One region of the Paenibacillus sp. FSL R7-0048 genome, then DNA from elsewhere that is predicted to be linked to it. Evidence: riboswitches for the same ligand, from Rfam matches in the RefSeq annotation. Region 1 holds a riboswitch; each other region holds the start of a gene.
What was found. A riboswitch is a leader RNA that binds a small molecule or an ion and turns the genes downstream of it on or off. The one in region 1 is predicted to bind cyclic di-AMP.

Region 1 (10,682 bases):
GCCTGGAGTACGAATTAAGGTGTATCTCGACCCACTGCACAAAGACTTACAAGAGCGTTACCTTCAAGCTGCCAAGGCTGCCCTGACCTACTTCAGCAAATGGTATGGCCCTTATCCCTACTCTACGCTGTCTATTATCGTCCCACCTAAGGAGGGAAACGGCGCGGGAGGAATGGAATATCCTACCCTTATTACAGCCTTTGGGGCCGCGGATTCTTCTCCAGATACCTCACTTGAAAGAACCGTCATTCATGAGATCGGCCATCAATACTTCTACGGTATGGTAGCCAGCAATGAATTCGAGGAGGCCTGGCTGGATGAAAGCTTTACTTCCTATGCCGAAGACAGACTTATGGAACAAGAATACGGTATCAAGTCTAATTTGCCTTTACAGGCCAGCCTGGTGACTATACCTGAGCCGTTAAATCTGGAAACGTGGAAATATGCAGGGGCTGATTCCTATAGCCGAAATGTTTATATCCGCGGCAAGCTTGTACTTAAAGATATCGAACGCCAGGTAGGTACCAAAGCAATGAACAACATCATGTCCTCCTACGCTCGTAAGTTCCGTTTCCAGCATCCCGCTACGTCAGATTTTCAGAAAGTCGTTGAGAAGGTAACCAAAAAATCATGGCAGGCCTATTTCGATGACTATATTTATGGTGATGGTGCGCCTGACTTCTCAGTAGATACGATTACTTTTAAAAAAAATAACAGCGGCGATGCTCAAAGCTACGAATCATTAGTGAAGATTTCAAATAAAGGGAGCCATTACGATGATGTTCCCGTGAAATTCACATTCGCCGACAGCTCTTCGGTGCAGCGGGTCTGGAACGGTGAAGGAGCAGAGACTACGTTTCAATTGTTAAGCGATAAGCCTCTTCTCTCTGCTGAGATTGACCCTGAGCATTCCATCTTATTGGAGAGCAAACATTTAAACAACTTTAGGCTGGCGGAAATAGAGCACAAGACGCTCTCTCGCTGGACGTTAAGTGTAACTAAACTACTTGAAACCGTGCTCGGAACTCTTGTCTGGTGAGGTGAATGATTGTGAGAACATCGATAACCCGCGGCTGGCAAAGCATGAAGGAGCAATTTTATATTTTAATTCTGCTCTTCATCTACCGACTGCTCTGGGGCTACTTTATGTATGGTTTCATCCGATCTGCTATTATTCCAATTCTACTGCGCTATCCAGATAAAGACGCCGGCGGCAGCGGTATGGGCAGACTGTTGTATTATATCGAGGGACAGTTCAGCTTGAATACTGACCCTGCGATACGCACTTGGTTATGGATGCTTCTAGGACTTGTTGTCTTGCGACTTCTGCTTTCTCCTTTCATAAGGGCAGGATTGCTGCATGAGCTCCACCAGGAGCGAAGGGGCGAGCGCGGACTGTTCTTTTTCCCTGGCATGAAGATCTATGGACTACCTGTCTTAGTCTTTAGCCTAATCGAATGGGTTCTGACCCTGCTGCCGCTTTACTGGCTTGCTCCAAAAATGTACGGGCTGTTCTTATCCTCTTTGTTTAACTACACTTTGTTACTTCATTTAGTACCATACGTATTGGCATGGCTTATATATATTTTTATCGTGCGCCTGTTTCTTCTATATATGCAGTTTGGTTACACCGGCGGTACAGGAATGTTCTCCTCACTGTTCATCTGCTTGCGGTCACTGATTCCTGCTATAGGTGTTTCCATTGTACTTGGTGCGGGAGGCTTGCTCTTACTGCTAGTGTGCGGACTGACGGGTCTGTTCTGTCCCGGCCTGCCGGCACTTATAATACGGCAAATCTCACCACTACCTTCTACGCTCTTAAAAATGTGGGGAATCTCTGCACAATATCATCTATGGTGTAGCAAAGCATTTCCACAATAAATTAACCTTATTTGACATAATAAAAAGGTCCCAATTCCTGTATTCAGGAGCTGGGACTTTTTCTCATTACGGATAACTTAAGAGTATTTGCAAAATCATAAAAGCTCTGTTACAATAAGTCCTGTGCTATTAGTAACAATTTTGTAATCAATTGAAACGATTCCTACATAACTAAATGTATTTATCGTAAGTGTAACTGTCGAAACGTCATTCTCTTGGTGCTTAACACGCCTAATTCCTTTGCACCGGGAAGTGGGGGAACCATATTTTGGGTGAATTGATCTCGCTTTACAGGGATCATAGGGAATCTTCTACCGAACCCTTAAGCTAACCTCGCAGGCCTTGGAAGGAGTACATCTTTTGAAAAGACATAATTTAAGAAAAAAATGCGTCGCTGCGGCGCTAGGACTTGTAATGGCATTATCTATTGGTGGAGGAAGCGCCTTTGCCGACTCTAAGATGGACACTGTAATCTCAAAGACTATTGGAGTTGCCTATAAAACCGGAGGTACAAGCACTGCCGGATTTGATTGCTCTGGATTTACAAAATATGTATTCAAGAATGTGGGTCTTACTTTACCTCGTACATCAAAAGCTCAATATAGCGTTGGAACTGCTGTATCCAAAAGCAATCTGCGTTCTGGTGACCTAGTGTTCTTTAACACACTTGGCAATGGAGTATCCCATGTCGGCATTTATGTTGGAAACGGAAAATTCGCACAATCGTCCTCTTCGCGTGGAGTGACCATCACTTCACTCAGTCAGGCCTACTGGGCCAATCGTTATGTTGGCGCTAAAAGAGTAATGAGTACTTCAGCTTATCAAGCTGTAGCCTTCGATTGAAACCTTCCTCACAACTATAACCTCATAATTACAACTATATGAACCTGAATCTGATTATTCCCGTAATCAAATTCGGGTTTTTCTTTTTTCCATAATATATTTTTACACTATTAGAGCCCAATTGAAACACGTTTATTTGATAAAAATTGCAATTATATTAAAAATTAGGTCATTATTAACGCTTACATATGCCTTTCTACCGTAAAAATGCCAATTTTTCTGCATTAATATGTTAAAAACGATTGCCAAGCGGCTTTCTGTTTGTTACAATTAGCGCAGTGAGATTTTAGTAACATTTTTGTAATCATTAAGTTGTTATTTACAAAGGTTTTGTCATGTATTGATTACAAGCTAATCCTAATCAACAGTATGAGCCGAGTTTCCTAACTATTAGGAAAACGGGGGAACCAACTTTGGGTGAATTGACCTCCATTATATAGAGGGGTCATAGGGGACCTTCAACCGAACCCTTAAGCTAACCTCGTAGGCATTTGGAAGGGGTATACACTTTTGAAGAAGAAGTTAGCAGCAGCAGTACTAAGCTTTTCCATCATCCTCACCATCGGAGCAGGAAGCGCTTTCGCAGATTCCAAAATGGATAAAGTGATTGACAAGGCCATCGGTACTAAATACGTATCCGGCGGTATATCCACTAACGGATTTGATTGCTCCGGATTTACAATGTATGTGTTTGATAAGATTGGCATTAACCTTCCACACCAATCAGGTTCCCAATATCAAATGGGCACAGCAATCTCCCGTGATGATATAAGAGCCGGAGATCTTGTATTCTTCAATACAAGTGGCAAAGGTGTCTCCCATGTCGGCATTTATGTCGGTGAAGGTAAGTTCGCACACGCTTCTACCTCACGCGGTGTTACGATTAGCTCTCTGAGTGATAGCTACTACGTGAAACGCTACGTTGGTGCTAAGCGCATTATGAGCACAGACGCTTACCAATCGGTTGCTGCTGAATCGGAAGACAATGATGATGTTCAATAAGTAACGTACATAGGCTCTTTTCCAAGGTAACTCTTGGAGGAGAGCTTGTTTTTTTGTCTTATTACTTATTTACCCCTCTCATAATTTGTAAAACATTCCTCTCATATAAAGTTTCTGAGTCGAACCTCCCCCATTTTGTATATAATTAGTAATATAGCAATGTCCTCGTGAAAGGAGATCGTTGACTTTATGATAAATCCCTCGGTAACTTTTCATGTAGTTCCTATGGAGGCAATTCACGGAGAAGCTATTTGTAAGTGGAGCTATACGCCTCCATATAATATTTATGGCTGGATGCCGTGGGAGCAGATGCAGGCTCTTGGCATCGAGTTTGGTGATCCGCAGCTCCGGAAGGAACAATATATCTCCATATTAAATGAACAAGAGGTTTTGTGCGGATTCGCACAGTTGTTCCCGATGGAAGGAGTCGTTCGTTTAGGAGTTGGGATGCGCCCCGATCTATGCGGCCATGGTTTAGGCAAACTATTCGTAGATGCAATCGTCCAGACAGCCTTGAATCGTTATCCTGATCGTGAGATAGATCTGGAAGTCCTGACCTGGAACCAACGCGCCATTCGAACTTATCAAAAATGTGGATTTACGATTACAGATACGTATGAACGCCGCACACCTACAGGAGACAAACCTTTTTATTGCATGGTCTATGACAAATGATATTAAATACCATATATTTCATAAGAATGATTGTATTCTCGTTCATTTTTTTGTCACAAACCCTATGATAACGCTTCACCATAAGCTATAATGTAGGGAGCAGCTTACATAGAAGGGACGAATTGGGATGCAGAAATGGATCATGAGCGGTTTGTTTTTTGCCGCCTGTGCCTTTGCGGTAGTACTCATGTTTACACTTCCGGGTAAAGAAGAGGTAGCGGAAGAAAATAAGCCCACGATGCCGGTAGTTCAACTGGACGCGGCAAAGGCAGAAGCAACCGTGAAAGCCAGCTGTATCACCTGTCACGGCGATCAGCTTCAAGGTGGAGTTGGACCAAGTCTTCAGAATGAAGGCGGCCAGCATGACGCTGAGGAAATCTACAGCATCGTCACTAAAGGACGTGGTCAAATGCCTTCCTTTAAGGAGAAGCTAGCGCCTGAAGAGATCGCCAACGTCGCACTCTGGCTCTCAGAGAAAAAGTAACCCACCCAAGCAACTAAAAACGCCCGTGTATGAGATAGGTGACTATCTATGCACGGGCGTTTATTTTATGATTTTGGCTAAACTAGTGATTTTTTTCAAAGGCTTCATTAAATTGATGCGCCTCTCGAAGATCTAGAGCCGTAATCCCATCTTCTTCATTAGATTCAAGTCGCAGTGTAACTGTTTTATAATCAATCGTAATATGTGGATGATGATCGAAGGCTTCTGAAATCGTGGCTACTTCATCAACAAACGCAATGCCCTTCATATATTGGCTGAACATATATTTTCGTACCATAACGTTATCTTCCAGCTTCCAGCCCTCTAGCTTGGTGATCTCCTCACGCAGTTCCTCTTCCGTAAATAACAATTCGTTTCCTCCCTTACAAAAAATTGCAGTAAAGTGCGCAGTTCCCTTTACTTGTCTTAGGCTTTAAACAAAACATCCCTTAGCTTCTGAGGTCCAAGGGATGTGCCAGGATAAAGGCGATATTTTCGATTTAATGTATTCACAAATCCCAGCGATTATAACTCGGCTTTATCAATTTTAACACGGGCTACTGACTACGGGCAAATTACGTCCAGACTTCTCCTCCGCCTAAATTAAAACCACTGAAGCCAAATCCTCTTCGCCAACTAAAATATTAATGCGGTGCGTGTCCTTATCGTAAATAATTACGCCGCTCCCCACCTCAATCATAGGTTCATTACCCAGCGCGAAGAAAAGATCCTCAGCCAATGCTTCCCATACCTCCAGCTTTGATTCTTGGGGTAGTTCCTGCCACTCGTCCGGATCCATCTCAAAAAATAAATATCCATCGGAAATTCGTCCGACGGCTTCGGTCAAATCTGTTAGAATTTCACCGTAATCTCTACCATGCTTTACACCCACGTATATCACTCCGTTTTCTTCACAGATGAATAATTACTTACCTTATCCATTATAGCCGAAAAAATGACTTCACAAAAAACCGAATGATGTCGATAAATAAGAATATACGTTAATTCGGTTTCGCACAGAGTGCCCTGCCGCTGTTTCAAGGATGATATACGCGGCATTGTCGGAACACATCTTAAATCTCACGGACGAGGTGCAAAATGGAAATTTCAACAATAATTGGTTTAATTTTTGGTTTGGTTGCTGTAATCTGGGGCATGATCCTCAAGCACGCTCCACTTCATGCTTTGGCCACACCTGCTGCTTACGTTATTATCTTGGTGGGTACGGCAGCGTCTATTTTCATGGCCTTTCCTTTCAACGAGGTCAAAAAGATTCCAAGTCTGTTCAAAATGATCTTTATCAAAAAGAAATTAATCAGTAAACCCGAATTAATCACTATGTTTATGGAATGGGCTTCTATCACACGGCGTGAAGGTCTGTTGGCTCTAGAATCAAAGGTCGATGAAATAGAAGATAACTTCCTCAGGAATGGCATGCGGATGATCATTGATGGAAATGATCAGGATTTTGTCCGCGATGTCCTCATGGAGGATATCCACGCCACAGAGGATAGACATAAAGCAGGAGCGCTCATTTTCTCACAGGCAGGTATGTATGCTCCTACCCTTGGGGTGCTCGGGGCGGTTATCGGCCTCATCGCCGCTCTGGCTGATATGAGTGATATGAACAAATTGGCTGCGGCAATCGGGGCTGCCTTCATCGCCACTTTGCTTGGTATCTTTACAGGTTACGTATTATGGCATCCTATTGCTAATAAACTGAAACGTCTCTCCAAACAAGAAATCGAAGTTCGAATGATGATGGTCGAAGGTCTTTTGTCCATACAGTCCGGTGTATCTACTATTGCCATCAATCAGAAGCTTGCTGTATTCCTAACACCTTCGCAACGCGTTAAGTTAAATGAGAAGGACGGTGGATCAGGTGAGCAAAAAGACTAGACACGAAGAGCATGAAGAACATGCCGATGAATCGTGGCTGTTACCTTATTCCGACCTCATGACTCTTCTGGTGGCTCTGTTCATCGTTATGTATTCTATGAGCGCAACGGATGCCAAGAAATTTGAAGAGATGAGTCAAGCCTTCAGTTCCGCACTTAATGGCGGTACAGGTATTCTTGAAGAGCGGGCAGCAATGCCTAGTAAAACTCAAGAAGATCTAGGGAAAAATGATAAGATGGGTAGCTCTACTTCCAAGAAAGCTGAAGAAGCAGAAATGGCAAAGCTACGACAAAAGGAACAAGAGGATTTAGAGAAGCTTAAGAAACAATTCGATCAATATATTAAGAGCAACGGTCTAACTGATCTGCTCAGTACGAAGCTTAATCAATCTCAGCTAATGATTACGATCAGTGATAACGCATTGTTCGCCTCTGGCCAAGCCATTGTTAAGGATGATTCGCGGCAATTAGCTAAATCCATCTCAACGATGCTGCAGCAATTCCCGGATTATGATGTAGTAGTTCAAGGGCACACCGACGATATTCCGATTTCCAATAGCAACTATTCATCCAACTGGGATCTGAGTGCGGATCGGGCACTTCAGTTCATGAAGATTTTGCTGCAGAACACGAATCTAAATCCGCGCAAATTTAGTGCGATTGGATACGGCGAGTATCATCCTATTTCGGATAATGACACAGCTACCGGCCGAAGCAAGAATCGCCGGGTAGAGGTTTCCATTATTCGCAAATATCAAGAATCCAAAGAGTTTACAGGGATTGTTCCCTCTGCTGAATAAGTGATGTCGTAAGGTAATAAAAAGAGCTGTCCAAAGGTCTTAGACCCCGGACAGCTCTTTTTTGTTACGAGTACTACATTCTATATGGACCTGTAACATTGTAATAACATTCCTACAGTAACTCGTAGTTCAGCGTAGCTCCAAGCTCTTTCTTCTCATCAGCAGACAGCTCCCGCCATTCTCCCGTTTGCAATGCCCCCAGGCGAATATTCATAATCCGAATGCGTTGCAGCTTTCGAACCTCATAGCCAAAAGCGCTGCACATACGACGAATCTGGCGATTTTTGCCCTCTGTCAAAATAATACGGAAGACACGCTCCGTAATACGCGTGACCTCACAGGGCAGCGTCTTCTCACCTAATATTTTCACACCGCTCGACATGCCGGTAATAAATGAAGGCGTAATGGGTCTGTCCACGGTAACCACATATTCTTTTTCATGCCGGCCTTCCGCCCGCAAAATTTTATTAACGATATCACCATCATTAGTAAGCAAGATTAATCCTTCCGAATCCTTATCGAGACGACCAATCGGGAATATACGCTCATGATGACCTACAAAATCGACAATATTCCCCTTGATATGCTGTTCTGTGGTTGATGTAATCCCAACCGGCTTGTTTAGAGCAATGTAGACCGTCTGGCTTGAGGTTTCAAGCGCTATACCATCTATTCGCACATCATCGCCCGGAACAGCCTGACTGCCCAGCACAGCAGGCTCTCCGTTGATCGTAACTCTGCCGGCATCCACAAGCTTGTCTGCTTCTCGGCGTGAACAGTATCCTGTCTCACTGATGAATTTATTAATTCTCACGTTGTTCTTCACTCCGTTCATCCTTAATGTTAAGCCAAGGTGTAACCCCTCCAGCTGCAGGCAGCTTAATCATAACGGTTGTCCCCCGGCCAACTTCACTTTGTATTTCCAAATGACCCTTATGAGCCTGAATAATACGCTGGCTAATCATTAACCCAAGCCCAGTCCCCGATTCCTTATTCGTGAAGAACGGTTCACCCAGCTTAGGCAGCACGTCCTCTGGAATCCCTTCACCCTGATCTTTGATTACAATAAAGACGCAATCCACAGAGTTCCACAGTTCCATTGAAATGACGCCACCCTCAGGCATAGCCTCAATTGCATTTTTAACAATATTAATAAATACCTGCTTCAGCTGGTTCTCTTCACAATGTACAGTAGCAGGTTGTTCAGAGAATTTCGTACTAAATTGAATATCATGTAGATGAGCCTGACTATCCAATAGAGAAACTACATCACCTAATATGTAGCGAAGATCTTTCTCCTGAAAATGAACGGCTTGCGGCTTAGCCAGGATTAAAAATTCACTGACGATAAGATTAATCCGCTCCAGCTCGGATAACATCAGCTCTACATGAAGCGGAACCAAGAGCTCCTTCTCCTGTTGAAGCTGTAGAAATCCTTTTAACGTGGTAAGAGGGTTACGAATCTCATGAGCTACTCCTGCGGCCAATTGGCCGACTGTAGTTAGTTTCTCAGAGCGTCTAAGCAGCTCCTCCATTCGATTGCGTTCCGTCATATCACGAGAAACGTGAATAAAGGAATGGGGATAACCCTCTTCATCTCGAATTATCGAGGTACTAACGCTAACTTCAACTAATGATCCGTCCCGTTTAAGTCTCACTGTCTCGATCGGCGGCAGAACTGCACCATTTCTTAACGCGTCAAGCCGCTCTTCCTCTTGCTTAAGCGCTGTCGCGGGTACAAGATATGGCATATTGCCTATCACTTCTGTTGCACTCCATCCGTACAGCTCCTCAAAGGCTCTGTTAGTGCTAGTGATTCGTCCCTCCATATCCAACGTATGAATCGCATCCGACGTACCGTTAATTACGGATTCCAAATGCTCCTTAACCGCCCGGTTCTCTTCCAGCGTCTGCTTAAGACGATTGGTGCGTTGCATAAGATGAGAAGTCATAGCGTTAATCCGCAAGGCTAATTGACCTAACTCATCACGAGAGGTTACCTTTAATGGAGGTTCGAACTTACCTCGCGCTACGTCATTGACTTTGGCAAGTATAGCCTGAATTGGACGAGTAATAAAACCTGAAAGTATGTAACTACATAGCAAAAATAATGCCAGCAATAACAGAGACGTAGTCAAATAATTGGCTAATTGTTCATGAACTACGGATGAAATCACAGAATAATCCAAAACTACACCGATTACGTAAGGCTCCATTTTAGGATTCTGAATAGGAATGAAGCTTTTGAGCACTCTTTTCCCATGTACCTTCGTCTCCAGTGTAACTGGCTTCTGCTTCTGCTGAGCTAATAGAATAGCTGCTTTATCTTGCTCCACATTACCATAAGTATAGGTACCGAACTTAATTGGGCGGTTGCCAAGTTTCTTTTTAAATGCATCGCTTCCATCACCCGCCATACTTGCTAAACCAAATGTTGTTGGATTAAATCCTGTAAGCTCTAAAATCCCTGGATTAACTTCTTTGGTTCGCTCTACAATTTGATCGGGGTTGGTGATTTCGATATATTCACTTGCCGCAGTATTGAGAATAACAGGATTAATGATGTAGTTGCTTGCTTCATCATGATAATAACCCCACTTCTCAATGAAATCGGGATTGTAGGTTGAATATTCAAATGGGCCTGACCAAAAATGATCCAATGACTGACCTTGCCCCACAGTGACTTCCTGATTATCAAATAACTCCAAAAGGGCAAGGTACCAGTACCCCCAACCTTGAGTGGACATTCCAATATCAATCGGATTTGATGCCCTTGTCACCACGATATCATTATCAGTCTTTACCAGAATTGAAATATTAGACACGCCCAACTTGGAAGTTAGGGCCTTAAGTTGAGCGTTGGTTATATTCTTATAATCCGGACCCAATTCCTTAGAGGCAAAGATGGCAGCCATTCTTAAGTTATGCGCGATTTGATATTCTACATAGTTAGAGCTATAGTTACTTTGTTCTACAGAAACAGCCATTTGCATAGCGGTGATCTGCATATTATTTACGTTTTCATTTCTTAGATTATTCTGAGCGGCATAAAGGTTAAATGTCAGATTCAATGCTAAAATTAGCAGTACCGCTCCAAAA
Region 2 (8,685 bases), 3.8 Mb from region 1:
TGTTCCCCAGTTGAGCAAACAAGAGAAACGACGGGTAGAACAGGAGCAACAGAAGCAGAAAACGAGAATTTTAGTTATTAGTTCAATAGCTGTAGTAGTTATCATTTTTGTTGGATTGTTTATGTTAGCTTCGAAAGATGCAGCAAAGAATGTCTCTACAGGAGAACCGGTAGAATTCAATTACAGTGAGCTACCTAGGATTGGTAATGAGGATGCACCTGTTAAGCTTGTTGAATTTGGTGATTTCAAATGTCCAGCTTGTTCCCAGTTTGCTGGCTCCATGAAACCGAAAATTGTTCAAGATTTTGTCAACGAGGGAAAAGCAGCTCTTTACTTTGTAAATATGGCTTTCGTTGGTCCTGACTCTGAGACAGCTTCACTAGCTGCATTGTCTGTATACCATCAGAATAAGGATGAATTCTGGAAGTTCTATGATGTTGTGTATGCGCAGCAAGGGGATGAGAGCGTGGAATGGGCCACTGAGGATTTCTTGGTAAGCCTTGCTGAAAAAGAGAAATTAGCGATCGATTACGATCTGTTGCGTAAAGACATCCAAGAGAAAACTTATGCAGATGAGCTGAAGAAAGACATTCAGTTGGCAACTGACGCAGGCGTGACAACTACGCCTTCGCTCTACATTAATGGAGTGAAAACGGCTGAACCTTTCGATATTGAAGCGATTACATCTGAAATTAACACCGCCGCAAAAGCAGTGGAGGCAAAGTGACAAAATTCCTATCTTTTTGCAAGCGTAACTGCCTCTATCTGGCCTGGTTCGTCTCTTTGGTTGCTGTAGCTGGTAGCTTGTATTTAAGTGAAGTCTTGAAGTATGAACCTTGTAAGCTTTGCTGGTTTCAGCGGATTTTTATGTATCCGCAGTTATTTTTGTTGGGAATTGCCACTTTCCGTGGAGATAAGCGCATCATTCCTTATGTGCTTCCATTAAGTTTGATTGGTGGCAGTATCTCAATCTATCATTATGCGGAACAGAAGATTCCAGCATTAAGTAAAGTTCTACCTTGTACAGTTGGTGTTCCTTGTAATAAAGATTACTTGAACTACTTCGGATTTATAACGATTCCTTTGTTAGCTTTAATAGCGTTTGCTCTAATAAGTCTCCTTCTTTGGTATGGACGTAGGGAAGAAGAAGTGATTGAAGTAGATGCTGAGGAGAGCTTAGGATTTTAGTTTTTACTTTGGAAGTTACAAAAAAGCTGAAAAGGTATTAAAATCACGGGCTAGAGGGATAATTGAAGATAATGAAAGAGAGCATCCAATAAGACGCTATATTTGAGCTTATTGGATGTTTTTTCATTCTTTTTTCATTTTTTTCAACGCTTTACTGTAGGCACTTTGTAGACTAATATTAGACCTTGTGAGAAGTTGAATATGCGCTGAATTTTCTTAGGAAAAACGGGGGAACCAAACTTGGCATTCATGCCAATGGGGTGAATCGGAACCGGGTCGAACAGACCTCTACCGTAGGGCTATAACCACAGCCCGAATCCGCCAGCTAACCTCGTAAGCAAGGTGGGAAAATGACCATGCATAAGCATGCGGATCATTTCCGTATGCTTATTTTTGTGTCTGCATTTATGAAATCCACCGATGAAAACAGCGCACGGAAATTCCGTTTCAGCTCCCAAAGAAAGGAACTGTATCCACCATGGTAAGCAAGGTAAAACGACTATTGATCGGACGTCCGATGAAGTCGAATGAACTCGATCATGAAAAGTTATCCAAGGTTAAAGCACTGGCTGTTCTGTCTTCTGATGCGCTCTCGTCTGTAGCCTACGGAACGGAACAAATTCTGATTGTACTAGTGGCTGCCGGGTTTACTGCCATCTGGTATTCCCTGCCAATTGCATTAGCCGTATTGGGCCTGCTGGCCATCCTGATTTTATCCTATCGGCAGACGATTTTTGCTTATCCGCAAGGAGGCGGAGCTTATATCGTAGCCAAGAGTAATCTTGGTATTCCGACAGGGCTGCTCGCTGGGGGTTCATTATTGGTGGATTACATTCTTACCGTAGCGGTTAGTGCCTCGGCAGGGACGGATGCGATCACATCGGCTTTTCCAAGTCTTCATAATCATACTGTTCTCATCGCTGTATCTGTTATCGTTTTATTAACAATCATTAATCTTCGCGGAGTGACTGAATCGGCTTCATTTATCGCAATTCCAGTGTATTTGTTTGTGGTTTCGATTGTTGTTCTGATTATCTCCGGTATCGTTAAATATGCAATGGGTGGCGCGCATGCGAATGTTCCTGAAATAGGCAGCGCCGTATCTAATGTAAGTTTGTTTCTACTATTAAAAGCGTTTAGCTCTGGTTGTTCAGCCCTAACGGGGGTTGAGGCCGTATCTAATGCGATCCCAAACTTTAAGGCACCGGCTGAGAAAAATGCAGCCAAGACGCTAATGATCATGGGACTTATCCTTGGCTTTATGTTTACCGGAATCACTGTGCTGGCATATTGGTATGGGATTGTGCCAGATGAAAAGGCTACGGTTGTCTCTCAGATCGCTGAATCGACCTTTGGCCGTGGCGGATTGTACTTTTTCATTCAAGGGATTACAGCAGTGATTTTGTTCTTGGCAGCTAATACAGCATATTCAGCGTTTCCGCTGCTCGCCTTTATGTTTGCAAAAGATAAATATCTGCCACATGCATTTATGGTCCGTGGTGACCGCCTGGGCTTCTCAAACGGCATTATTTTTCTAGGAGTTATGTCTATCATACTTGTGACTGCATTCCATGGGAATACGGAAGGTTTGATTCCACTATATGCGGTAGGCGTGTTCATTCCTTTTACCTTATCCCAACTGGGGATGATGGTGCATTGGATCAAAACAAGACCCGCTGGATGGGTGAAAAGATTTGTAGTAAATACCATCGGTATGCTGACTACATTGACGATTACGCTTATATTTATCATTACTAAATTCTCGAGCGTATGGATGGCATTCATTTTCTTACCTGCTGTAATGTTCGTGTTCCACCGTATTCATAAGCATTATTTGAATACTGCGGATCAACTGCGTATATGTCCGGCTACTGATAAACCTGTAATTAAAGGAAGTACTGTAGTTGTTCCTGTTGCAGGGGTTACACGTGCTGTATTACATTCCATCAGCTATGCGAAGTCTCTAACAGATAATGTTGTTGCTGTGTATGTAGGCTTTGATGAAGAAGACATTCATAAGATGGAGCAACGGTGGGAGGAATGGAATCCAGGTGTACGCCTGATTGTTCTTCGTTCCAGATATCGTAGTATCATTCGTCCGTTAGTGAAGTTTATCGATACGGTAGAGTGGAAGACCGCTGCGACGGATCACATCACGATTTTGATTCCACAGTTTATTACCAAACATTGGTGGCAAGCCGTGCTTCATAATCAGACCAGCTTTTTAATCCGCTCGTATCTAATGAATCAAAAGGACGTTGTAGTAGCGACTGTCCCGTATCATTTAAATAAATAAGTAGAAGATTAAAGATGAGGTTATATCCGGAACGTTCGGAATATAACCTCTTTTGTATTTTATATGAAGGAAATTGTTGCAAATCCACAGAATTTGAAATTTATATGTTGACACAGAGAATGAGAATCAATATCATTTAAAAGTGAAGCAGAGGTAAAGGTCACCTTTGAATATCAAAGCAGTTACATATAGGAGGGTTTTTAATGTTTTGGCTTAACAGAAAAAGATCAGGAAGCATGAAAGTGACGATGAGCGGACTAATAGTGATGACGCTAATACTTTCCGCTTGTGGTAATAATAATGCTGAAAGCTCATCAAATGCAGGAACAGCGCCTACAACAGCGCCTACAGCAGAATCTACAGAGGCACCTGCTGCACCTAAGACGTTAACAGATGCAATGGGTCATAAAGTAACGATTCCGGCTAATCCACAGCGCGTTCTGGGTTCATATTTGGAAGACTCTTTGGTAACTCTGGGTGTAACTCCAGTAGCTCAATGGTCAGTTACAAACGGCGTTCAGGATTATCTGGCCACTGAATTGAAGGATGTTCCTACAATTAGTTACGACCTTCCGTTAGAGGCTGTAACCAGCTTTGCTCCGGATCTTATTATCATCCCATCGGAGTCTTCTGTTCAGAACGGGATTTACGATCAGTTGAATAAGATTGCACCCACTTATGTAATTGGGGATGAACTAAATCAAGATTGGCGCAAATCGTTGCTTAAGATGGGTGAGATTTTGAACAAAACCCCTGAAGCAGAAAAAGCCATTAAAGATTATGATGTTAAAGCAGCGGCTGCGAAAGAACAGCTTACAGGAGCTATTGGACAAGAGTCCGCGGCTATTTTATGGTTGGTGCAAAAAAACTTCTATATTGTAGACGAAACCCGCAGCAGTGGAGCTGTATTATATACAGACCTTGGCGTAACGCTGCCTAACTTAGTAACAGAGATCCCAGTAGGAACAAGAGCAACTTGGAATCCGATCTCACTAGAGAAGCTTTCTGAGCTGACCGCAGATCATATTTTCCTTGTAAATAGTGATAAGACTGAAGGTTCGGAAATCCTAGATAGTGCAATCTGGAAGGGCATCCCAGCTGTAAAAGCTGGAAATGTGCATGAAATGAGCTCAACAAGCAGCTGGCTTTACAGTGGGGCGAACGCTGGCAGCAAAATCATTGACGATGTGCTAAAAAGTCTTGTGAAATAAAAGTCGTAATTCACCATGAATGAGACTGATCATTTCGGTGGGGAAGGGCGTGCAGATCAAGTATCTCGGGATACAAAGATCTGCACCATTTTTTTATAAACCAATCCCATAGTACGGAAAAATCGTTCCTGCAATTGTACAACATAAATATTTTTGCGATAATGAGAATGATTGTTGTTATCATATAAACCATTGTAACTATTGAATAAGGAGACGACTCATGGTTTCACCCTCAGATTTCGCAAATCGTATTAAAAATGAACCCAAAAAAGCTCTACATACCCGACCGGCAGCTGCCATTGGTATTCTTATTTTTGGACTTGCTGCCATTGCCTTCGGATTGGCACTTTCGGTCTCAGTGGGTGCGGCAGATATCAAGTTAGCTACGGTATGGGAAGCTATATTTCATTTCAATCCAGATTTACAAAAACATCAGGTGATTAGAGAACTGCGATTTCCACGTGCTATTGCTGGCGCCTTAGTCGGTGCTTGCTTCGCAGTAGCAGGGGCTATCATGCAGGGGATGACAAGAAACCCGCTTGCGGATTCAGGGCTGTTAGGTTTGAATGCAGGAGCAGGGGTAGCGCTGGCCATAGTATTTGCTTTTGCACCCTCACTCTCATTCACTTCACTAATGTTGTATTGCTTTATCGGTGCCGCTGTGGCCTCTTTTATCGTATTCGGAATCGGTTCGCTTTCTTTTAATGGCCTGACCCCCTTGCGATTGACATTAGCAGGTTCGGCAGTTAGTGCTTTATTGGTTGCTATTAGTCAGGGAGTAGCTATTCTTTTCAACTTATCTCAGGACATAGCCTTCTGGTTAGCTGGTGGGATGGGTGGAGCTAGCTGGACTCAGATCAAGATTATATTCCCTTGGGTGGCCGTAGCCTTAATTGCAGCGATGATGTTATCACGATCCGTCACATTGCTCAGCTTAGGAAGAGAAGTTGCGGTTGGTCTGGGGCAGCGGACAAGGTTAGTTCAATTGGCATGTATGATTGTTGTGGTTATCTTAGCTGGAAGTGCGGTTTCAACGGTTGGCCCGATTGCTTTTATAGGACTAATTATTCCACATGTTACACGTTATTTCGTTGGAGTGGACTACCGCTGGATTATCCCTTGCTCGGCAGTTCTAGGGAGCTTATTGATTATCTTTGCAGATATTGCCGCAAGAATGATAAATGCACCTTATGAGACACCGCTAGGAGCTTTAATTGCCATCATCGGCGTACCGTTCTTTATTTATTTAGCGAGTAAGCGGAAGGGGGAGCTGTAATGCCCAAATTAACCCTTACTCCAGATGAAAAAGAACGCCGCACACGCGCCTTAACGGTGTTAGTGCTCCTTGCTATACTGATCGTCGTTGTGTTTATAGTCAGTATGAATACAGGGTTTATGCGTCTATCCCCACTAGAGGTATTACATACACTCATGGGTGATGGAACACATCAGCAAAAGCTTATTTTATTTGATTTCAGATTACCCCGCATCGTAATTTCATTGTTAGTTGGAGCGGGCTTTGCAGTATCGGGCTGTATTCTACAAAGTCTCGCACGTAATGCACTCGCAGAACCGGCTACGCTGGGCATAAGTGCTGGTGCAGGTTTTGCGGTAATCATTTTTATCTCGTTTTTTCCGGCTACAACAGCAGCTCCGGTATTTGTCTTGCCTCTCCTAGCGCTTGGTGGGGCTGGCCTGACCGCAGCTTTAATCTATATTCTTGCCTACCGGAAGGCAGATGGTCTGTCTCCTACAAGGCTGATCCTTATCGGGATTGCGGTCGCTGCAGGAATCAATGCTTGCCAGCTTGTATTGGCACTTAGGCTTGATCCTAATAATTATCAATTTGTAGCTACTTGGATCGCCGGGAAAATATGGGGTGGGGATTGGAGATTCGTCCTTGCTTTGCTGCCTTGGATCGCGATTCTGTTACCGTTCGCCTTCTATAAAGCCCGGGTTCTAAATGTATTGAATCTAGGGGACCATACTTCATTAGGTCTAGGAATGCGTGTGGAGAAGGAACGTATTCTCCTTCTGGTAACAGCCGTAGCGCTTGCCGGCTCCTGCGTCGCGGTAAGTGGAGGTATTGGCTTCGTCGGCCTGATAGCACCACACCTGGCTCGCAGGCTGGTGGGACCCCGTCATCAGGTGTTATTACCTGCTAGTGCTTTGACAGGGGCGCTTCTTATGATTACCGCTGATACCATTGGTAGATGGGTATTGCAACCTGCCGAAGTTCCTACTGGCATTGTGGTTGCGATTATTGGCGCACCTTACTTTTTATATTTACTCGCCAAGTCGAAAGCGTAAATTAGTTCATACTTAGGAGCATAGCTCCATAAAACTTTTAAGGGAGTTGTAGATCATGTCAGAACGTTTGAATACAGAAGAATTAAGTATTGGGTATGCTGAGGCTACTATAGTTAAGGGATTGAACTTGTCTATCCCTACGGGGAAAATCACCGCACTAGTGGGCGCTAACGGCTCCGGTAAATCTACAATCCTCAAAACGATGGCCCGGATTATGAAGCCGAAGAGTGGCACCGTAATGCTGGACGGCAAATCGATCCATAACTTTTCAACTAAAGAGGTTGCTCGTCAGCTAGCGATTCTACCGCAGAACCCAACGGCTCCTGACGGTCTGACGGTATCTGAGCTGGTCAGCTATGGTCGTTTCCCTCATCAAAAAGGATTTGGCACGATGACCGCAGAGGATCGCAACATCATCTCCAACGCCATCTCTGTTACGGGCATGGAATCTTTTCATGATCGCCCTATTGACCGTCTCTCTGGTGGACAACGTCAACGCGCTTGGATCGCTATGGCGTTGGCTCAAGAAACAGATATTTTATTCCTTGACGAGCCTACAACGTTCCTAGATATGGCGCATCAGCTCGAAGTTCTTCAACTTTTGCAAAAGCTGAATGAGGAAGAAGGCCGTACCATTATCATGGTCGTGCATGATTTGAATCATGCTACTCGTTATGCGCAGCATATGGTAGCGATTAAGTCCGGTACTGTGGTTAGCGAAGGCTCACCTACTGAGGTTATGACACCAGATGTATTGCGGGAAGTGTTTGGAATTGAAGCGGATATCGTTCCGGATCCACGTACGGGTGTGCCACTGTGTCTTCCTTACGAGCTTGCTGCCTATAAAGCTGTGTAATTATCATCTAAAATCATACAACGAACAGGCTCCCGTCATTGACAAGGGAGCCTGTTCGTTGTTACAGTTGTGGTTGCCTACAATTTCATAATAACTCTTTAAAATAGATCAAGGACCATCATTTATACATGGTTAAAGGAGCATGAAAACATGAATATTGACAAAATTCAAGATGATCTAGAGCAGCTAATGACCGCAGGAATAGTGAAAAGTCATGAGAATTTAAAAGATCACGTGTACACTAAAATGGGCGGCAAAGCTGATATTTTGGCTGCACCAGCTACTTATGATGAAATTCAAAAGATCGTTACATATGCAGAACAAAATGGGATAACCCTTACGGTACTTGGGAATGGCTCCAATGTGATTATCCGTGATGGAGGGGTACGTGGAATCGTTCTGCAAACAGCAGGACTTACCGAAATGGGAATTCGCGACAATCTCTTATATGCGCAATGTGGTGCCAAAATAATTGATGTTTCCAGATATGCGCGTGATAAGGAGCTTACGGGTCTTGAGTTCGCCTGTGGCATTCCAGGAACAGTTGGTGGAGCGCTCTATATGAACGCAGGTGCTTATGGCGGTGAGATCAAAGATGTCCTGCATAGTGCACTAGCTATAAATAAGAACGGGCAATTGGTAACTCTGCAAGGAGATGAGCTGCAATGGGGATACAGAAAAAGTGTATTCGCAAGCGGTGAGTATATTGTACTTGAGGCCAAATTTGCTATGACTTCCGGTGATGTTTTAACGATCAAGGCAAAAATGGATGAACTAACTTATTTACGTGAATCGAAGCAACCGCTTGAGTATCCATCCTGTGG
Region 3 (10,682 bases), 5.9 Mb from region 1:
AGCAATGGTGACAAAAGAAAAAGGGTATCAAAGCAGCGACTAAAGCGGCTTTGATGCCCTTTTTTAATTTCATTACGTCTTCACATTAGTTTAAATCAAAGAAGAAGGCTCCACCGGCTTAGGCTTCTGTGGTGGATTAAATCGATAGACGATGTAAGCGACTATGAACGGCATAATAATCGCGAAGATACCCGCGCCTACATTTACGCTCTCCTTCATAAAGATCAGCGTAGCGCCCATCAGGATGCTGTCAAACACGACGTGGCTGAACATGACAGCAATAAACCCGTAACGAAGGAAAATATAGCTGAACAGCAGCCCGATTACAGTCAGCTCAATGGGACGGGAGCTGATGGGATAGATCGGATATAACGTATGGCCAAACGCCCAAACCAGTGTGGTGATCAAGCAAGCGATAAAAGTGTTCCGGAACACCTTTTTCAGCATAGGAATTCCGAAAAAGCGATAAATGGCTTCCTCAGATAAACCAGCGAGCCATGCGACGATAGGCAGAAGCCAAGCATATCTCATGTTATAGGGAGATTGGGTGGCGTCTGTAGTAGACCAATTGTGCAAGGTAAACGATAATATGATGAACATAACCGTCTGCACCCCTAGCAGAACGAAAGCCCAGATGTATCCAGCCCGGATACTGTCCAACACATATTGTCCATAGCCGGGCTCTTTGGCGCGGGGCCAAGGGTTCATGCCTTCCTCTTTTCGCCATAGGCCATTGCCGCCCACTAAAGAGAAGTAGAGCAAGGAGGACATCAGCAGGCTGTACAAAGCATAAATGATAAACATAATGACAGAGGTAATCTGTGCTTCTAGCCCTTCGCCCGTTGATTCAGGAAGCATATTATAGGTGCTGATCATCATGATTACAAAATAGGCTGAGCTTAGGAATACTCCACGTTTAAAGGAAGTATGCTCTCTTCTAAGAATACTGTAGACGAGTGCCAGAATTCCTAAAATCAGTGTGGGTATACCGTAACCGAATAATGTTAGCTTTTCCGCTAAAGAGGTCTGTCCTTGTACGTAGGAGGTATGCCAAGCTGGTGCAGTGAATCCGGCATTAAAGCTGGATACCTGCTCTCCACTGAAATCAAAATAATAGTGCAATAAGGATTCGCCGACCTGAACAGTACTATCCGTATACACTAGCCCATGGCTTCCTGTATTCGATTCAATTTGTAGCTTGGCAGGATTTACTTCCCATTCCTGAAGCCAAGGACGAGCAAGATTCTCCTTCTGCGCTAGAGTGAGGTCAGCTCCCTTGTCCTCTTTTGCACCAACGGAAGCGATGCCTGGCCCCTCTTCGGAGGTAACTTTTGCAGCCTTTGAGAAAGCGACAATCTTACCGTTATACATATTGAGGTCAACGATGATTTGCGGCTCTTGCTCCGCTGAAGGAGTAAGCGTTGCCCGAAAGACATCAAAAGGATATTTTTGATCCAATTTTTTCTTGGTGTAGTCCTCCACAAGCTTCTCGCGAGACATATAACCATAAAAGGAAGAGTCCGTCTGGTAAAGTACATTCCATTGATCGTTTGGTGCTTCGGTGTAGTTGAGCTTTTGTTCTGCAAATAATATGGCTTGGTCACGGGCTTCTGCCTTGCTAATGACGGTGGTATCTTCACCTGTAGGGCTACTAAGCAGTGAAGGGGAAATCTGAAACATAATAAATAGAATAAGACCGATAATGCCCGAGATGATGAGCCTCTTGGAGAGGGCACGTTGCTGTAAGGGCTGGCCGACGGGATTCATGTAACGCCTCCTTGTTATGTACTGTGACAATGTTATGTTCCATTATAGTATTAGTGCCTGGTTGGTTACAAAAAACATTATATGTTCTTTTTATGGGTAATAGAGATAGTATAGAATAGTCATGTGAATTTATACCATGAATTTTATCGTGTTCATTTCTGCACGAATGATGAGAATCGGTGTAATTGCAGGGAAAACACGGAAAAGTGATGAGAAAAGGCACTCCTTTTGATGCAGTCTCTTTAAACCGCATTTTTTCATGTGAATGAGCATTAATTGTGTCTTTGTGAATTCACTAAATAACGTATATAATTTGTATGCAATTGTATAGTAGCCGAATTTCTGGTGAAAACGGGGGAACCATAAGAAGTGATGAAAAGTGGAGTGTACACGATAAATGGCACTTTCATCAGGGGTGAATTTCGTTCTGGGAACGAATAGGGCAGCCTGCACAGTCCGAATCCGACAGCTAACCTCGTAGGCTAATTTACTGCAGGAACCAAGTCAGCATTGGTTTTCCAGTGCTTTTTTTGTTGGAATTTTTGATAAGAAGGTGAGCAAAGTGGCTTCACAGTTTCGCAGGATTTCTGAATTTAAGTTTCTGAAGCTCTCGCCGCCGCAGATACTGGTGCTTGGTTTTGCATCGATCATTCTGATAGGGGCCTTGCTGCTTATGCTGCCCATCTCAAGCACAAGCGGGAATTCCGTGGAATTTATTGATGCATTATTTACTTCAACGTCGGCAACCTGTGTTACAGGGCTTGTTGTGCTGGATACCGGAACTTCGTTCACCATTTTTGGGAAAACCGTAATTATGATTCTGATCCAGATCGGCGGCTTAGGTTTTATGACCATGGCCACTCTATTTTCACTGGTGTTAAAGCGTAAAATATCTTTGCGGGACAGGCTAATCCTACAGGAAGCCATGAATCAAGGCTCTATGGAAGGAATTGTGCGACTGATCCGGAGAGTCCTCATATATTCTCTTGTCATAGAAGGCTGTGCCGCTGTGCTGCTGTCTATTCGCTGGGCTTTTGATATGCCGTTGGGAAAAGCGATTTATTATGGCATATTTCATGCGGTGTCTATGTTTAATAATGCGGGGTTCGATATTTTTGGGGATTTTCGCAGTTTAACTGATTATGTATATGATCCGCTTGTGAATATTATTGTGATGTTTCTGATTGTCTCCGGCGGGATTGGTTTTATTGTAATGTCAGATCTGGTGGAGTTTCGGGTAACCCGCAGGCTGTCTCTACATAGTAAAGTTGTCCTGTCCACCAGTACAGGGCTGATTCTGATCGGAGCTTTGGTTATTTTTATATTTGAGTTTACTAACACTCGTACCCTGGGTTCACTGAATTTCGGCGGTAAAATATTATCGGCCTTCTTTCAATCCGTGTCTCCCCGTACGGCTGGCGCGAACACAGTAGATATTGCTGGACTTCGGCAGGCTACACAATTTTTTATAGTGATTCTTATGTTTATTGGTGCTTCTCCGGGCTCAACGGGCGGGGGGATTAAGACAACAACCTTTACGATGATGATTGGTGCTGTAATTGCTATGCTGCGTGGACGGGAAGATGTTGTGTTGTTCCGTTATCGGCTGGCTCAAGAGCGCATCTACAAGGCATTAACGATCACGCTGCTGGCTTTGTTGTTAATCGCCTCTGTGTCGATGATACTCTCCACAACTGAAGACAGTAATTTCTTGGCAATCTTGTTTGAGACGACCTCCGCCTTTGCTACGGTAGGACTGACTATGGGGCTAACTCCGGAACTGTCAGCGATCGGTAAGATTCTACTCTGTCTGACGATGTTTGCAGGTCGGCTAGGTCCACTAACCTTAGCGTATGCACTCGGTCCCAAACAGGGTAAACCACTGTATAAGTATCCGGAAGGTAAAATAATTATTGGATAGGAGTTAATTAGAAATGAAAGCACAGCAATTTGTAGTAATCGGCTTAGGTCGCTTCGGTTCAAGCCTGGCGCTTGAGCTGATGGAAATGGGCTACGAGGTGCTCGGCATTGACCACCATGAAGAACGCGTGGAGGAAATGAGCGATCAGCTGACGCATACGGTAGTAGCAGATGCTACAGATGAGGGAATTATGCGCTCGCTTGGTGTACGGAACTTTGATTGTGGGATTGTTGCGATTGGTGACAATATGGAGAGAAGCATTCTGGCGGCCATTTTGTTGAAGGAGATTGGAGTCAAGCAAGTGGTGGCTAAGGCAATCTCTATCCTTCATGGCCGCGCACTGTCGCGGCTGGGGGTTGATCGGGTTATTTTTCCGGAGCGGGATATGGGGATTCGTGTGGCACATCAGCTGGTGACGCCCAATTTGCTGGATTATATTGAACTGTCCAAGGATTATAAAATTGTCGAGCTGACCGTACCGTCCTGCATGAACGGCAGAAGCTTGTCTGATTTAAATACAAGAGCTAAATATGGCTGCAGTATTGTTGCCCTAAATAGGGAAAGTGGAATAATCGTCGCTCCAACTGCCCATGATTATTTAAGTGAAGGCGATGTTATGGTACTCATTGGTCCTAATGAAAGTATTGACCGTTTTGAGAGTGAAGTTGTGAACCAAGAATCATAGGAAAAGAAGCTGACTCAAAAGTAGTGAATTCTACTTGGGGGCAGCTTCTTTTTTATGGAGTAAAGAGTAGGAAAAGTAATGGATTTCACTATGCCATATGGCTATAGACCACGCGTAGTGTTCTAATATATTGGTTTGTGCGGTGGACGAGTTGTTAGGTGTGATATTCGTACGGCTGTAGTAGATGATTTGTGGTATCTGTGACGGTGGAATATGGGCGATATGCGTTCTTTGTTTGTACGATGTACAGAGTGGGTGTGAACTAATTAGGGAAAACCTCCCTAAAAATAGCCGCTATTCGCTCTAAATGAACGACATCAGGGAATTCCTCCCTAATAAACAGTGGGATTCCTTTATTAGTTACTGAATCAGCCGAAAATTAGGGAAGTTTTCCCTAATTTTAAGTCTGCTGAACAAAAATCTCTAAATTTCAGGGAGAAATTCCCTAATTACGCTATAAGTACTTCACTTATTACCTCATTTGGAGATCACTAGGTGCGCCCTTGATTCATTTGGTCCGGCTTTACTGCTCACGTTCTGTCAGAAACATCTCTTCGGTAACTTGCACCAGACTGCGAGCCGCCGTGCTCATGCTTCCATCGTCACGGTAGATCAGGCAGGTGGTCCGTTGAGTCTGCTCCAGCTCCTTGATATGTAAGGACACCAGCCCGCCGCCGTTCAGCAGTTCTGGACGCAGATAAGACTTTGGCAGCAACGCAGCCGCTTTGACAGTCGGAAGCAGCCGTACGATGGCTTCGAAGGAGTCAATCTCCATGCGCACATCGGGATCAATCCCGCAGCGCTGGAATAGATCGTCCGTCAGACGCCGGTACCAGGTCCCCTTTGAGAAGAGAATCATAGGCAGCCGGGATAGATTATCCATGGTTAGCTTGGAAGATAAATTTAAAGGATGCTGCTCTGAGACGACCAGTCGCAGTTGATCCTCAAACAGAGAAATGCAGCGTAACCCGGGTTCTTGAATAGAGGAAGCGATCAGACCTACATCTGATTTTCCCTCACTAACTGAGGATACGATCTCATGCGTTCGGCCTGTGATCAGCTTCAGCTCTGCGGTCGGATATTTATCCATATAAGCGTTTACCAGCGGCGGAAGCGTGGTCTGCAGTGAGGTAAGACTAGCCCCCAAGGTGACAAGCCTTGGCTCCCCCTCTTTAAATTTGGAAAGGGCTTCCAGAAACTTGGAACGCTGCTGCCGTTGTTCAAGCGCATAGGAATAAGTGAGACGCCCAACCTCGGTTAATTCCAGTCGTTTGCCATAACGATTAAACAGTGCGACCCCCAGACGTTCCTCGAGTTTAGAAATTTTGCGAGACAAGGCGGGCTGGGATAGATTGAGCTGGCGTGAGGCCCGGTTTAAGCTGGAATGTTCCACAACTGCTGCAAAAACATCTAAATCGTCAAACATAATTGAGTTCCTCTCCTAATGCGATGTACGATCAGTAGTGATGAAATTCATAGCCGTAAGAGTAACTGTTCTTATTACATAAGGAAAATCAGGTTATGTCGGAAAATGTTGTTTTGCTAAATGAGAATTATTATCATATAAAATCTATTCTTATGCGTTTATTGTATAACGTTTAATAATTAGATTGCAATTCCCTTATAAGCGAAAAAAGAGTAACATGAAAAGTGACACAAGATATTCACATTTTGTGAAAAATAAAACTAAGTCCGGTAAACTCTAGGATAACGGTAAATTAAGGAATTATGTCATTGGATTGTCAACGTTATCCTGTGTCAAATGTAGTTCCGGCGGTGAATACCCATTAATGAAAACGCTGTTTTAATCGGAAAGGGGTTACTTTGTATGAAAGGATTTTATTCCAGAAAGATTCATTCCTTGCTAGGCGTTATCCCACTTGGAGCCTTCTTCATTGAGCACATGATGACGAATTTTGCGGCTGTAGAGGGTGGCGCTTCCGGTTTCACTGACAGCGTGTTATGGCTGAACAGCCTGCCGCTCGTTTTCTTCCTGGAATTGTTCGGTATATGGCTTCCTCTGCTGTACCATGGGGTATACGGACTTTATATTGCGTATCAATCCAAGCCGAACTTGAACCGTTTCAACATTGAAAGAAACTGGCGTTATACCCTGCAACGGATTACAGGTATTGTTACCTTCATCTTTATCGTCTGGCACTTGTTCCAAACACGGGTTCAGGTGGCGGTGGGTAATGTGGAGCACGAAGAATTAGGCGGTCTGATGCATGATATCGTGACTCAGCCACTTCTGCTGACACTGTATATTATCGGTATCGTTGCTGCATGCTTCCACTTCTCGAACGGTCTCTGGTCTTTCTTGATCAGCTGGGGAATTACCGTAGGTCCACGTGCACAGCGGGTATCTTCTTACCTCTGTCTTGGCATATTTGTATTAGTAACTTTCATGTTCCTGATTTCGCTGGTTACTTTCCGTGACAGTGAATTTCAAACTGCAGCAACCATTGCCCAGTCCATAAAGACCTTCATTTAATTTAAGAATCCTTTCTGATATTTTCGATAAAAGGAGTGAACTATCATGGCAACATCCGATATCATTATCGTGGGCGGCGGCCTGGCCGGCCTGATGGCTACCATCAAGGCAGCGGAAGCTGGTGCGCATGTCCATTTATTCTCATTAGTTCCTGTAAAAAGATCACACTCCGTATGTGCGCAAGGCGGCATCAATGGCGCTGTAAATACCAAAGGTGAGGGCGACTCCCCTTGGGAGCATTTTGATGACACCGTCTATGGCGGTGACTTTTTGGCGAATCAGCCGCCGGTTAAGGCGATGTGTGAAGCTGCGCCAGGTATCATTCACCTTATGGACCGGATGGGCGTTATGTTCAACCGTACGCCGGAAGGCCTGCTCGACTTCCGGCGTTTCGGCGGAACGAAGCGGCACCGTACAGCTTTTGCCGGCGCGACTACAGGCCAACAGCTGCTGTACGCGTTGGATGAGCAGGTGCGCCGCTGGGAAGCTGAAGGTCTCGTAACTAAACGCGAGAACTGGGAGTTCCTTTCAGCTATCATCGACGACGAAGGTGTATGCCGAGGCATCAGTGCCCAGAATCTTAAGACGATGGAGATTGAGACTTTTCCTGCGGATGCTGTTATTTTGGCAAGCGGCGGGCCGGGTATTATTTTTGGCAAAACAACGAACTCCGTAATTAATACAGGGACAGCCGCAAGTGCGGTATACCAACAGGGCGTACATTATGCCAACGGAGAATTTATCCAGATTCACCCAACGGCTATTCCGGGAGATGACAAGCTCCGCCTGATGTCGGAATCGGCACGTGGCGAGGGCGGCCGTATCTGGACTTATAAAGACGGGAAACCGTGGTATTTCCTCGAAGAAAAATATCCGTCCTACGGTAACTTGGTGCCGCGCGATATTGCTACACGTGAAATTTTTAATGTGTGTGTGGATCAAGGGCTGGGCATTAATGGCGAGAACATGGTGTATTTGGACCTCTCTCACAAGGATCCGAAAGAGCTGGACGTGAAGCTTGGCGGGATTATTGAAATTTACGAAAAATTCATGGGGGATGATCCCCGTAAAATACCAATGAAGATCTTCCCGGCTGTGCACTATTCTATGGGCGGCATGTGGGTTGATTACAATCAAATGACGAACGTTCCGGGTCTTTTTGCAGCCGGAGAATGTGAATATCAATATCACGGAGCGAACCGTCTAGGCGCCAACTCTCTGGTATCTGCTATTTACGGCGGTATGGTCGCAGGACCAAAGGCTGTTGAATACATTAAAGGCCTGAAGAAATCATCGCAGGATATCTCTTCTTCCGTATTCGATAGCTTCCACAAAAAGCAAACGGACAAATATGAGTCTCTATTGGCAATGTCAGGGACAGAGAATGCTTATGTGATCCACAAGGAACTGGGCGAATGGATGACCGCTAATATGACCGTGGTGCGGCACAATCCGAAGCTGGAAGCGACCATTGGCAAAATCAAAGAGCTTAAGGAGCGTTATCGCAAGATCAATATGAATGATGCATCGCGCTGGAATAACCAAGGTGTGGCCTTCACTCGCCAGCTCTGGAATATGCTGGAGCTGTCCGAAGCGATGACACTTGGAGCGCTTATGCGCAATGAGAGCCGTGGTGCACATTACAAACCGGAATTCCCGAATCGTAATGATGAGGAGTTCTTGAAGACCACAAAAGCAGCCTGGACTGCAGAGGGTCCACAAATCTCCTACGACGAAGTGGATGTCTCGCTGATTCCTCCACGGGTACGCGATTATTCGAAGGATTAATGCTTTCCAGAAACAGAATAGCTTGCGAGGCAAGCTTCATGAAATAAAATCAGGCAATTTTAGGAGGGAACCATTATGGCGGAAACAGCTGCAGCTCCCAAAAACGTAAAGTTTATCATCACCCGCCAGGACGATCCACAAAGTTCATCGTATGTCGAGGAATTTGAACTTCCTTATCGTCCAGGTATGAATGTGATCAGTGCTTTGATGGAAATTCAGCGTAACCCTGTGAATGCCAAAGGTGACAGCACAGTTCCCGTATGCTGGGATTCCAACTGTTTAGAAGAAGTGTGCGGAGCTTGCTCCATGGTGATTAATGGCAAACCCCGCCAAGCCTGCGCTGCACTTATAGACAATCTGGAGCAGCCTGTACGAATTGAGCCTATAAAGACATTTCCGGTGGTGCGTGACTTAGTCATTGACCGTACCCGGATGTTCAATGCACTAAAAAGGGTGAAAGCATGGATTCCGATTGACGGTACGTACGATCTTGGACCGGGACCGCGGATGCCGGAGAAAAAACGGCAGTGGGCCTATGAATTATCCAAATGTATGACCTGTGGCGTATGTTTGGAGGCTTGCCCGAATGTCAACGAAAAGACGGATTTCATCGGACCGGCAGCCATTTCTCAAGTACGTCTGTTCAATGCTCATCCTACAGGTGAAATGAACGCTGACGAAAGATTGGATGCTCTGATGGAGGATGGCGGGATCGATGGCTGTGGTAACTCACAGAACTGTGTACGCGCTTGTCCAAAGGGAATACCTCTTACGACATCCATTGCAGAAATTAACAAGCAAACAACGAAGCATATGTTCAAACGTTGGTTAGGTGTGTAATTAATAGTACCGCCAAATGTTTATCTATTGAGCTATCCTCAAAGTGGATTCCATTCGCTGGGGGGTAGCTTTTTTTATGTTGTTATGACTCTCTTATCTGCTTGTGGCGGGAAAGTCTTGCAGGGCTGGAGCAGGTTCAGAACATTGACCAATTTATGCTATAATATCCATTGTTAACGTAATGTTAGCTGTGGAACAAGGAGGAATAATCGTGATTTGTCGGGAGCAAGATGGAGCAATTGTAATGGTTAAGCAGCATGATCACGGGAAACTTGCCGGAGAGCTGGCCATTGGGTTCAAAGAGCAGCATGTGCCAACTGAAGGACGCCGGGAAGAGGTACTGTGGGCAGTAGCCCAGCATGATAGGGGTTGGATTGATCTCGATGAGACCCCTTTCTGGAATGATGCGGAGCAAGCACCCTACACCTTTATTGATTTTCCTGTAGTGCCTAAGTTGACCTTTTATAAGCGTGGATTAGATGAGATCGAGGAACACACACCGTACGGAGCGTTGCTGTGCAGCTTGCATTTTGAGCGGCTTATTAAGATTGCGGGACTCGATTATCCAGAACTTACATTGTATCAAGAACATGAAGAGGAACGCAGAGCACGTATCCATCGGGAACTTGAAGCTTCCAAGCCTATTGGGGAAGATGAGCTGTATTATGATGCCCGCCTTTTAGAATTCTGCGATGATCTGTCCTTGTATTTGGCCTTAAATGAGCCAGGGTGTCCGAAATCAGAGGAGCATCCATGGTGGCGTGAAGGGTTCTCAGGTACTGAAGATTTCAGTTTTACGTCAGGTCGTGTTATCACAGCGGAGTGGCAGGATAAGTCAACGTTAATGCTTGAACCGTTTCCTTTTGAAAAAACGCTGGAAGTAGCATTTATGCTGAGACGAGTTCAAAAATCAGAAATCGCAAAAAAAGGGATTGCACGCGCTTACAGCGAAACTCCGGAGAAAGAATGCCGGATTGTTCTAACTGCCCGAAATAATATATAAGTTATTATTTGGACCATCTGTTTTTCGGGGAAAAGGTAAAGAAAGGAGAATCTCCCTATGAAGATACAATCGTCTGGGGCTTCTCCCAATAAGAATGGCGATAAGATCCACAAGGACACCTCTAAGGGGCGTTCTGGTGGCGAGTCAACAATTACCCGCCGGCAGTTCCTGACTCGGGGTGCGG

Region 2: linked by a shared signal. The riboswitch ahead of NSQ91_RS17380 (APC family permease) and the one ahead of NSQ91_RS00545 (C40 family peptidase) in region 1 are both predicted to bind cyclic di-AMP.
Region 3: linked by a shared signal. The riboswitch ahead of NSQ91_RS26710 (TrkH family potassium uptake protein) and the one ahead of NSQ91_RS00545 (C40 family peptidase) in region 1 are both predicted to bind cyclic di-AMP.

What each region holds. Positions count from the first base shown of each region.
Region 1 covers NZ_JBBORF010000001.1:106,279-116,960, reverse strand. Annotated here, with positions in the region: gene NSQ91_RS00555 (M1 family metallopeptidase) at 1-1,039, shown strand, start outside; gene NSQ91_RS00550 (hypothetical protein) at 1,051-1,881, shown strand; cyclic di-AMP (ydaO/yuaA leader) riboswitch at 2,100-2,238, shown strand; gene NSQ91_RS00545 (C40 family peptidase) at 2,296-2,724, shown strand; cyclic di-AMP (ydaO/yuaA leader) riboswitch at 3,087-3,229, shown strand; gene NSQ91_RS00540 (C40 family peptidase) at 3,235-3,726, shown strand; gene NSQ91_RS00535 (GNAT family N-acetyltransferase) at 3,916-4,401, shown strand; gene NSQ91_RS00530 (c-type cytochrome) at 4,529-4,885, shown strand; gene NSQ91_RS00525 (4a-hydroxytetrahydrobiopterin dehydratase) at 4,968-5,255, opposite strand; gene NSQ91_RS00520 (hypothetical protein) at 5,484-5,777, opposite strand; gene motA (flagellar motor stator protein MotA) at 5,984-6,784, shown strand; gene motB (flagellar motor protein MotB) at 6,768-7,583, shown strand; gene rluF (23S rRNA pseudouridine(2604) synthase RluF) at 7,696-8,397, opposite strand; gene NSQ91_RS00500 (sensor histidine kinase) at 8,387-10,682, opposite strand, start outside.
Region 2 covers NZ_JBBORF010000001.1:3,892,911-3,901,595, reverse strand. Annotated here, with positions in the region: gene NSQ91_RS17390 (DsbA family protein) at 1-727, shown strand, start outside; gene NSQ91_RS17385 (disulfide oxidoreductase) at 724-1,188, shown strand; cyclic di-AMP (ydaO/yuaA leader) riboswitch at 1,383-1,542, shown strand; gene NSQ91_RS17380 (APC family permease) at 1,667-3,484, shown strand; gene NSQ91_RS17375 (iron-hydroxamate ABC transporter substrate-binding protein) at 3,688-4,695, shown strand; gene NSQ91_RS17370 (FecCD family ABC transporter permease) at 4,916-5,971, shown strand; gene NSQ91_RS17365 (FecCD family ABC transporter permease) at 5,971-7,005, shown strand; gene NSQ91_RS17360 (ABC transporter ATP-binding protein) at 7,061-7,861, shown strand; gene murB (UDP-N-acetylmuramate dehydrogenase) at 8,012-8,685, shown strand, end outside.
Region 3 covers NZ_JBBORF010000001.1:6,028,340-6,039,021, reverse strand. Annotated here, with positions in the region: gene uvrC (excinuclease ABC subunit UvrC) at 1-2, shown strand, start outside; gene NSQ91_RS26715 (CPBP family intramembrane glutamic endopeptidase) at 91-1,767, opposite strand; cyclic di-AMP (ydaO/yuaA leader) riboswitch at 2,090-2,267, shown strand; gene NSQ91_RS26710 (TrkH family potassium uptake protein) at 2,330-3,688, shown strand; gene NSQ91_RS26705 (potassium channel family protein) at 3,702-4,373, shown strand; gene NSQ91_RS26700 (LysR family transcriptional regulator) at 4,897-5,799, opposite strand; gene NSQ91_RS26695 (succinate dehydrogenase cytochrome b558 subunit) at 6,202-6,867, shown strand; gene sdhA (succinate dehydrogenase flavoprotein subunit) at 6,913-8,655, shown strand; gene sdhB (succinate dehydrogenase iron-sulfur subunit) at 8,731-9,495, shown strand; gene NSQ91_RS26680 (DUF3891 family protein) at 9,707-10,498, shown strand; gene NSQ91_RS26675 (metallophosphoesterase) at 10,556-10,682, shown strand, end outside.